Regions from separate parts of the Micromonospora sp. NBRC 110038 genome, predicted to be linked through region 3. Evidence: riboswitches for the same ligand, from Rfam matches in the RefSeq annotation. Region 3 holds a riboswitch; each other region holds the start of a gene.
The links. A riboswitch is a leader RNA that binds a small molecule or an ion and turns the genes downstream of it on or off. The one in region 3 is predicted to bind cobalamin.
Positions count from the first base shown of each region.

Region 1 (2,194 bases), on a different contig from region 3:
TGCCACGGCTCCAGGTAGACGCAGGCCGCGCCCTTGCGCCGGCCGCCCTGGTTGACCGCCGCCACCCCGGCGTCGAGCGTCTTGAGGAACGGCACGATCCCGTTCGACCTGCCGTTGGTGCCCCGGATCAACGCGCCCCGGCCGCGCACCCGCGACCAGGAGATGCCGATGCCGCCGGAGAACTTCGACAGCTTCGCCACCTGGTGGTAGCGCTCGTAGATGGAGTCGAGTTCGTCGCGCGGCGAGTCGACCAGGAAGCACGACGACATCTGGGTGTGCCGGGTGCCGGAGTTGAACAGCGTCGGCGAGCTGGGCAGGTACGCCAGGGCGGACATCAGGCGGTAGAAGTCGACCGCCTCCCCCGCCGTCTGCGACAGCCCGCAGGCCACCCGCAGCAGCCAGTACTGCGGCGTCTCCACCACCAGCCGGGTCTGCGGGTGCCGCAGCAGGTAACGGTCGGCGACCGTGCGCAGGCCGAAGTACTCGAACCGCAGGTCCCCGGCCGGGTCGACGGCGTCGTCCAGCTCGCGGGCGTGGGCGGCCACGAAGGCGGCCGTGCCGTCGCCGATCAGGCCCAGGCCGTGGGCGTACCGGATGGACTGGCTGAAGCTGTCCACCTCCTGCCCGCGGACCTCCTCGGCCACGTACGCGGCCAGCAGCCGCGCCGCCAGCTTCGAGTACTGCGGTTCCTCGCCGATCAGCTCCGCCGCCGTCTGGATCGACAGCTTGTCCAGCTCGGCCGTGGTCGCCCCGTCGTACAGGCCGCTGATCGTCTTCGTCGCCACCCGCAGCGGGTCGACCTCGTCCAGGTCGGCGACCCAGCGCTGCACCGCCTCGACGATCTTGTTGACGTCCACCGGCTCGGTGTCGCCGTCCCGCTTACGGACCTGCATGACGTGCCGGCGTTGCCCCGGCCCCGCCTGTTCGCGCGTCGCGCTCATGTTCGCCCTCCTCAAGCCCGTCCCCGAGGTCGAGGGCGCGCGGGAGGACGCCGCCGGACACCCGCGACGGCACAACCCGCCGCCGCTGCCGGCTGATGGCGTCGGCCGTCCCACGCGGCCTTCGACCGCCGCACGCGTCGCGTGCGGCACGCTGGCAGGTCTTCGGACTCGCGGGCGTCATGCTCGGTGCCTACTGGCCGTCGCTTCCCAGGCCCGGCCGGGCCCAGTGCTTCGTTGACGGCGGTCGTTCCCACTCACCGCTGCGGGGCAGCCCCGGAATCACACCGGGTTCCCTCTTGCCTCGACCACCGTGGACCGATGGCCGAACCAGCTACGGGTGACACCATATATGGGCGCAAGGCGAAGATGGCAACACCAGATGATGTGTCGGGCGAGTCGCCGCGCAGCGTGACCCCACCCTCGCGCCGGGTGAGCGGCGACCGCGGGCCACCGGCCGGACGACGGGCCAGCCCGCAGGTGCGCGGGCTGGCCCGGATCCGGGGTTGCGGCCGGCTAGGAGGTCTTCAGGCTCCACTGCTGGTTCGCGCCGCCGTTGCACGACCACAGGACGATCTTCGTGCCGTTGGCGGTGGCGGCGCCGCTGGCATCCAGGCAGAGCCCCGACGCCACGCCCGTGATGGTGCCGTTGGCGTTGACGTTCCACTGCTGGTTGCTGCCGCCGTTGCAGTCCCAGATCACGACCGTGGTGCCATTGCTGGTGCCCTGGCCGTAGGCGTCCAGGCACTTGTTGCCGTACACCTGGAGCTGGCGGCTCGACGTGTAGGTCCACCGCTGGTTGCTGCCGCCCCCGCAGTCGAAGAGCTGCACCTGGGTGCCGTTGGTCGTCGTCGAGTTCGGCACGTCCACGCAGCGGTTGGACTGGGTGCCGACGATGGTGCCCTGCTGGCCGTTCCCGCCGTTCGCCGGGGGCGGCGGCGCCACCACGGCCGGCGCGGCCGACACGACGGTGGCCCGGTCCAGCGCGACGGGGCCGTTGCCGACGACCCGTACCCGCACGACGTGTTGCCCCTGCGTGAGGGTGCCGCTGTTGTACAGCGCCACGTTGCCCCGACGGGCGGACGCCTGGAAGCTGACCGTCTGCTCCGGGCCGCCGTCGACCGAGACGGCGGCCGAGCCGTGCGACGGGTCCTGCACCCCGAACAGCACCACGCGGTTGCCGGTGACGGTGAGGGTGGCCGTGTCACCGGCCGTGCCGCTGCGGGTGTAGTCCTTGCTGAAGGTCTGGTTGTCCC
Region 1 is NZ_BBOL01000006.1:160,787-162,980, reverse strand. Features, by position in the region: gene LPU61_RS21845 (ribonucleoside-diphosphate reductase subunit alpha) at 1-941, opposite strand, end outside; cobalamin riboswitch at 1,077-1,288, opposite strand; gene LPU61_RS21840 (glycoside hydrolase family 2 TIM barrel-domain containing protein) at 1,455-2,194, opposite strand, start outside.
Region 1: it holds a riboswitch for cobalamin, as region 3 does, so the genes downstream of both, LPU61_RS21845 (ribonucleoside-diphosphate reductase subunit alpha) here and LPU61_RS27610 (cell wall anchor protein) in region 3, are expected to answer to the same signal.

Region 2 (2,194 bases), on a different contig from region 3:
CGATCCGGCCGTCGAACTCGGGGATGGCCACCTGCATGGCGGCGTCCAGCGGCGACAGCCCGGCGTCGCTGCCGGCCCACTGCTCGCGGGTGCTGGTGAGGCAGAGCGCCTGCACGATCGGCACGTCGAGGGCGGCGAGCGCGCCGACGTCCCAGGCGTCGTCGTCGCCCCCGCCGGAGGCGTCGGCGGCCACGGTCCCGCCGGCGGCGAGCACGGTGACGACGAGGGCGTCACAGCGGGCGAACAGCTCCAGCGGCCCGTCGCCGGGGGCGAGCCCGCGCAGCGAGCCGCAGAAGATCGGCAGGGGGTTCGCCCCGGCGGCGTCGACCGCGTCGGCGAGGGAGTCGACGAAGGCGGTGTTCCCGGCGAGGGCGTGCGCCCGGTAGAAGACGATCCCGACGGTCGGCCGCTCGGGCTTGTGGGGGCGCTCGCCGTGGACGCCGTGCCCGGGGGTCGACGCGGGCGGGACGAAGCCCTCGCCGGTGAGCAGCACCGTGTCGGAGAGGAACCGGGCCAGCTCGGCGAGGTTGCCCGGCCCGCCCTCGACCAGGTACGCCAGGGCGTCGGTGGCCACCCCGGAGGCCACGGTGGACGCGGCCATCAGCTCGGCGTCGGGGACCGCCTCGCCGCCGAGGACGACCGTCGGCACCCCGGAGCCGAGCACGGCCGCCAGGCCGTCCGGCCACGCCTGCCGGCCGCCGAGCAGCCGTACGACGGCGAGGTCGATGCCGTCGAGCAGCGCCGGCACGGCGTCGGCGGCGACCCGGGCGGGGTTGGCCAGCCGGTAGCCGGCGCCGCTGGCCCGGGCGGCGAGCAGGTCGGTGTCGGCGGTGGACAGCAGCAGGATGCGCACGGAAGGCTCCGGAGAGTGACGCACCGGGCGGCGGGTGGGCCGCCGGCGGGCAGGCAGGGGCGCGGGGTCAGCGGATACGGCGGGCCTGCGGCCGGTTCACCGGCGACGGCCGGGGCGCCGGGAGCGCAGCATGGCGCGGTACGCGGTGCGCGGGCTCAGGTGCGGCGACGGGGCGCGGGCAGGCTGCCGCGCGCCAGCAGGCGGCGACGATGGTCGTCGATGTGCGAGACGCCGTGCGTCATCGGGTCCTCCTCGGGTGTCCACGCCCTGGGGTCGCTCCGACGGCCGAAGTATCCTGGCTCCCGGATCGACGCTCTCCCCCGGCCTTCCAACCGCAGACACACGGCCGTGACTCACGAGGGGGGATCGCTCCCCGGTGACAGTGGCGGGACCGCGCCGGAATCGCACCGGCTTCCTTCACTGCCGTCAGGCCGCGAATGCTGCCACACCCGACCGCCGCCGGTCAACGCCGGGCTCCCGGCCACTCCCACCCCCGCTCGACATCGAGTGACGACAATGGCTCAAGGAATCGGATGCGGAAAAAGCAAATGTCGTACGCCGATGGCTCCGGGTCGCTCCGCGCGTCTTTTCCCGCCGACCGACCCCCGGATTGGTTAGGCTGATTCCGATCATCACCCGCTCGCGCGGGACGGGAGTTGCCCGAAGGGAATCCGATCAGGTGGCGACGCAGGTCATCGTGCTCAACGGCGGCTCCAGCTCGGGCAAGTCCGCGATCGTCCGGTGCCTCCAGCGCGTCCTGCCGCACCCGTGGATCAGTTTCGGCGTGGACGACCTGATCGACCGGCTGCCGCCGGCCATGCTGGGTTCCCCCGCCGGGCTGAGCTTCGGCCGGCGGGGCGAGGTCGACGTCGGGGAGGACTTCCTCGCCGTGCAGCACGCCTGGCTGGTCGGCATCGCCGCGATGGCGGGCGCCGGAGCCCGGATCGTCCTGGACGAGGTCTTCCTCGGTGGCGGCGCGTCCCAGGAGCGCCTCCGCGGCTACCTGACCGGTCTCGAGGTGCTGTGGGCCGGGGTGCGGTGTGCCCCGGCCGTCGCGGCGGGCCGGGAGATCGCCCGGGGCGACCGGGTGATCGGGATGGCGGCGACGCAGGCCGAGACCGTGCACGAGGGCGTCCACTACGACGTCGAGGTCGACACCGGCCGCACCGAGTCGCTCGACTGCGCGCGCGCCATCGCCGCGCACGTGCGCTGAGCGACGCCGCGCGGCGGGCCGGTGCGCGCCGACGCGGGTCCGTGCGCCGGCCCGGCGGGTCAGTGCGCCCGGCGCTCCGGGTGCGCCCGGTTCCAGGCCCGCATGCGCTCCGGGTATCCGGTGCGCGC
Region 2 is NZ_BBOL01000008.1:198,201-200,394, forward strand. Features, by position in the region: gene cobN (cobaltochelatase subunit CobN) at 1-853, opposite strand, end outside; cobalamin riboswitch at 1,142-1,271, opposite strand; gene cpt (chloramphenicol phosphotransferase CPT) at 1,533-2,066, shown strand; gene LPU61_RS24985 (hypothetical protein) at 2,126-2,194, opposite strand, start outside.
Region 2: it holds a riboswitch for cobalamin, as region 3 does, so the genes downstream of both, cobN (cobaltochelatase subunit CobN) here and LPU61_RS27610 (cell wall anchor protein) in region 3, are expected to answer to the same signal.

Region 3 (2,194 bases):
CCGACACGGTGGGTGACGGGGCCGGTGCCGTGGTGCTGGCGGACGCACTCGGGGTCGGGCTGGCCGGTGCGGTCGGCGTCGGCGACCCGGTGGGTGTGGGGGACGCCGTTCCGGTCGGTGAGGCCGTGCCCGTTGGAGTCGGCCCGGGCGACGACGGCGGAAGGTCGAGGCCGATGCGGCCGAGCGGCACCTGGGCGAGACCGAGCAGTGCCTGCGCGGTGGCCCGACGCCACTGGTCCCGGGAGACGTCGTCGATCCCGGACCCGACAGCGGCGGCCAGGCCTTCGGCGTTGTAGGCGATGGCTCCCGCGTCGGCGGCTGCGCCGCCGTGCGACGTGGTCAGCTGGAGCACGCGGAGCGCGCCCGCTGCGCGGGCGGCCTCGGCATGGCGTCCGGAGGCGGCGAGCGCCTGCCCGGCCAGGCCGGTGCTGTTGGAGTTCGCGCCGGTCGTCGGCCCCGAGCCGCCGAACGACCCGTCGGAATGCTGCTGGGCGACCAACCAGTCCACGCCCCGATCCGCCGCGGCCGCGGCACCCGTGGCCCCTTCGTCTGCGGCGGCCAGCAGCGCCTGCACGGCCATCGCGGTCGAGTCGACGTCGAGGGTGGCGCCGGCCTGCTCGTCGCACGACGGCGACGGGCCGTCCCCCGTGTCGGGGTAGAGCCGGAAGCCACCGGCCGCGCACTGCTGCCGGACGAGGAAGTCGACGGTGTCCTGCGGGACGTCGCCGCTGCGGGCCAGGCCCAGCACCGTGAAGGACTGGTCGAAGGTGTTGCTGGCGTCCGGACCGCTGTCGGCGGTGGTGCGGCTGGTGATCCGCCCCCGCTGATGCCCGGCGTCCGCCCCGGCGACCAGCGACAGGGCCTCGGCCCGCAGGTCGAAACCGCCGAAGTCGGTGGGATCAGCTCCGGCGGCGGCGGCCGCGTAGAGCAGCTTCGCGGTGGCCCCGCCGTCGGTGAAGCCCTCGATGCCCCAGTCGTCGTAGCTGTTGTAGGAGCGCACGTGCGCCGCGACCTGCGCGGTCGCCGCCTGCCGGGTCGGCACGGCCACCCCGGTCGCGGACAACGCGATGATTCCGTCGATGGTCAGGCCCCAGTCAGGGCTCCCGAACGGCCCGGGAAGTGCCCCGTCGGCGACCTCACCGGCCAACCAGGACGCTGCCTCGCGTGCCGCGGCGGCGTCGGCCGGTGCCGGTGCGGCAACCACGGTCAGGGGCAGGGCGGCGATCGCGGCGAGGGTCGCCGCTGTGCTGGCGGCGAGACCGGTGCCGATCCGCCGGTGCCGGGACAGGGACATGGGGTGCCTTTCGCAGAGCGGTCGGTGAAGGCGCCGGAACGCAGCCGAGGAGTCGGCACCCGCTCGCATGACGACGCGTTGCGCGGGGTGGACGGACCTCGGCGGCCCGGACTTCACCCTGTAGACCTCGACAGTGGAAGCCGCTCGTCCCGGGCGAGGCATTCCGGCTCGCGGGGTCGATGCCTCGCTCACGGTTGCGGGTCAGCGCCGGCTTCAACCGACTTTCCCCCACACGGGACGTATGCAGTTGTGTGCCCGGCGTGAACCGGGTGCCGACACGGTACCGCCCGCACGTCGAGTGACGCCAGAGCGGTGGCCGGCACCCGGCACGTCGGTCGACGGGTCAGGGAGCGGCGATGCTCGGTGGGGCGCCCGCGCCGAAGGACCAGCCCTCGACGCTGCCCGGCGCGGGGTTGTAGCTGGTCGCGCCGGACGTGCTGTAGGACCAGGCGCCGCCGCTCGGCGCGTGCCAGTACGACCAGTACGCGGTGACGGGTGGAGTGTTGACGCACGGCTCGGTCGCGGCGGTGGGCTTGCCGTTGATCCGGCACACGAACGCCAGTCCCCAGCGCGAGGTTCCGGTCACGGTGAAGCCCGCGCCCTGGAGGGCGGCCAGCCCAGTCGCCGGGTCGCCGAGGGCGCAGGCCACCTGGACCCCGCCGCCGAGGGCGGCGAAGTCGACCACCACGGTGACCCCCGACGTGTCGGTACACGCGGCGGCGTGCGCGGCCTGCGGCGCAGGCTCGACGGCGGTCAGCGCGACGGCGGCGACGGCGGCGGCCAACAGTCCGGCAAGCCGCCTACGAATGACGATTCGAAACATGGGTCCTCCCCGAGAGCAGACGAATGAGAATCAGGCGAGCGACGGGACGGCTCACGGGCAGTCGGGGGTCGGTGCGC
Region 3 is NZ_BBOL01000009.1:458,704-460,897, reverse strand. Features, by position in the region: gene LPU61_RS27610 (cell wall anchor protein) at 1-1,294, opposite strand, end outside; cobalamin riboswitch at 1,429-1,568, opposite strand; gene LPU61_RS27605 (hypothetical protein) at 1,638-2,117, opposite strand; gene LPU61_RS27600 (peptidase) at 2,169-2,194, opposite strand, start outside.

Region 4 (2,194 bases), on a different contig from region 3:
CTGGGTGGTGCCGCTGTACTGGGTCGTGCTGCCGTCGAAGTAGCTGTAGCTGGCACGCACCGGGTGGCCGAGGTTGCTGGCCGGGCAGGTGGCGAAGAGGGTCGACCCGGCGGTCGTGAAGGTGCCGACGCTGCCGGAGTACCAGGTGATGCTCCAGGTCGTCGTGCCGGCGCTGCTGGCGTCGCAGTAGAACTGCGACGCGCCGGACTCGCAGAAGGGTGCCGGGGCGGCGGCGAGGGCCGGGGTGGCACCGGCGGCGAGGCCCAGGACGGCGAAGACGGACGCGGCCAGGACCTTGACGGTGGTACGCATGGAACTCCTCCCAACGTAGCTAAGTGATGACTCAGCGCTACGCCAGCCTAGCCGCCACATAGACGTACCTGAATTAGCTGTTCGGTCGGTCGGTCACCCGTTGCGGCCAGCGGTCGTGGTGCACCGCCTCGGCGAGGGGCCGGCGTCGCCGCCACCCGTGCCGCTCCAGGTCGGGCACGGTCTCCAGGTGCGTGACCGGCCCGACGCAGAGCCAGGCCACCGGCCGGATGCCGGCCGGCACGCCCAGCAGTTCGGCGAGGAACGGCTCCCGGTAGAAGGAGACCCACCCGACGCCCAGCCCCTCGGCGGTCGCGGCGAGCCAGAGGTTCTGGATGGCCAGGCAGACCGAGTAGAGGCCGGCGTCGGCGATGGAGTGCCGCCCGAGCACGGCCGGGCCGCCGCGCTCCGGGTCGTACGTGACGACGATCGACAGCGTCGACTCCAGCACCCCGTCGATCTTGATACGCGCGAACCGCTCGGCCGCCGCGCCGTCCAGGGTGGCGGCGAACGTGGCCCGCTCGGCCTGCACGTGCCGGTAGAACCGGCGGCGGACGGCGGCGTCCCGGACCAGGACGAAGTCCCACGGCTGCGAGTAGCCGACGCTGGGCGCGGCGTGCGCGGCGTCGAGGATCCGGTGCAGGGCGTCGGCCGGCACCGGCTCCCCGGTGAACTGGGCCCGGACGTCCCGGCGGCGGTGGATGGCGTCGTAGAGTTCCACAGGCAGGCTCCCGCTGCGCTCGGCCCACCCAGCGGGTGGGCGGTCGACGCGAGGCCGGTCTTCGGACTCCCGGATCGACGCCTGCCCGTCCGCCTTCCCAGCCGCACGGCCAGTGGCTGCGCTCCTCGCGCGTGGACGGTGGCTCCCCGGTCACCGCGGCGGGCCCGTGCCGGATTCACACCGGCTTCCCGATTCTCCCCGCACCCGCGGGGCACCTCGCATGATCGTGCCGCCGGCGATGCTAACCCGCGTCAGCGGTGCAGCGTCCGGCCGGGCAGTTCCCCGTACGTGGTGAGGTAGCGGGCGGCGAAGCGGCGCGGGTCGGCGAATCCCCAGCGCGCGGCGGTCGCGGCCACGGAGGTGCCGTCGCCGGGCGTGGCCCGGGACAGTTCCTGGCGGGCCAGGTCGAGTCGCACCCGGCGCAGGTAGGCCAGGGGGGTCGTGCCGAGCTGACTGCGGAACGCGAGCTGCACCGCGCGGGGGGTGGTGCCGGCGGCGCGGGCGATGTCGACGAGGCCGATGTCGGTCCCCGCGGTGGACTCGATGAAGGCGATCGCCCGGCGCAGGGTCCCCGCGTGGGCGTCGGCCCGGTCGCACGGCCGGTCCTCCCGGAGGGCGTTGCTGGGAAACGCGGCGAGCGTCGCCGCGGCGAGCAGGCGGCCGAGGCCACCGAGCACGAGCGGGGACGCGCCCGGCGCGCCGCCGGCGGCCATGACCGACTCCGCGTACCGGACGGTCTGCCGCCACCGCCACTCCGCGTCGGCGCGGATCGGCCGGAAGCTGACGAACCGCAGGGGTGCCAGCGGCCGGTCCGGATCGGCGCGGGCGACCTGGTCGATCAGCGAGAGGTCCAGCAGGACGCAGGTCACGTCCAGGTCGCTGGACCACGAGGAGCCGGGCAGGTCGGGCTGGTACAGCACGGCGATCTCGCCGGGGCCGACCAGCTCGTCGACGCCGTCGCAGCGGCGCCCGAAGCACCCCCGGCGGGGGGCGGCGAGCAGGACGTAACCGAGTGGTTCCGCGTTCACCCGCAGGTCGAGGGCGATGCTGATGTCGTCGATGCAGAACGCCCCGGCGTTCCACCGGTCGTGGCGGAGCGGAAGCCCGGTCGGCACGGCGGCCAGCCGCACGCTGCGGCCGTACGCGGTCTCGTAGACGTGCGCC
Region 4 is NZ_BBOL01000005.1:68,041-70,234, forward strand. Features, by position in the region: gene LPU61_RS18625 (hypothetical protein) at 1-312, opposite strand, end outside; gene bluB (5,6-dimethylbenzimidazole synthase) at 386-1,030, opposite strand; cobalamin riboswitch at 1,065-1,264, opposite strand; gene LPU61_RS18635 (helix-turn-helix domain-containing protein) at 1,282-2,194, opposite strand, start outside.
Region 4: it holds a riboswitch for cobalamin, as region 3 does, so the genes downstream of both, bluB (5,6-dimethylbenzimidazole synthase) here and LPU61_RS27610 (cell wall anchor protein) in region 3, are expected to answer to the same signal.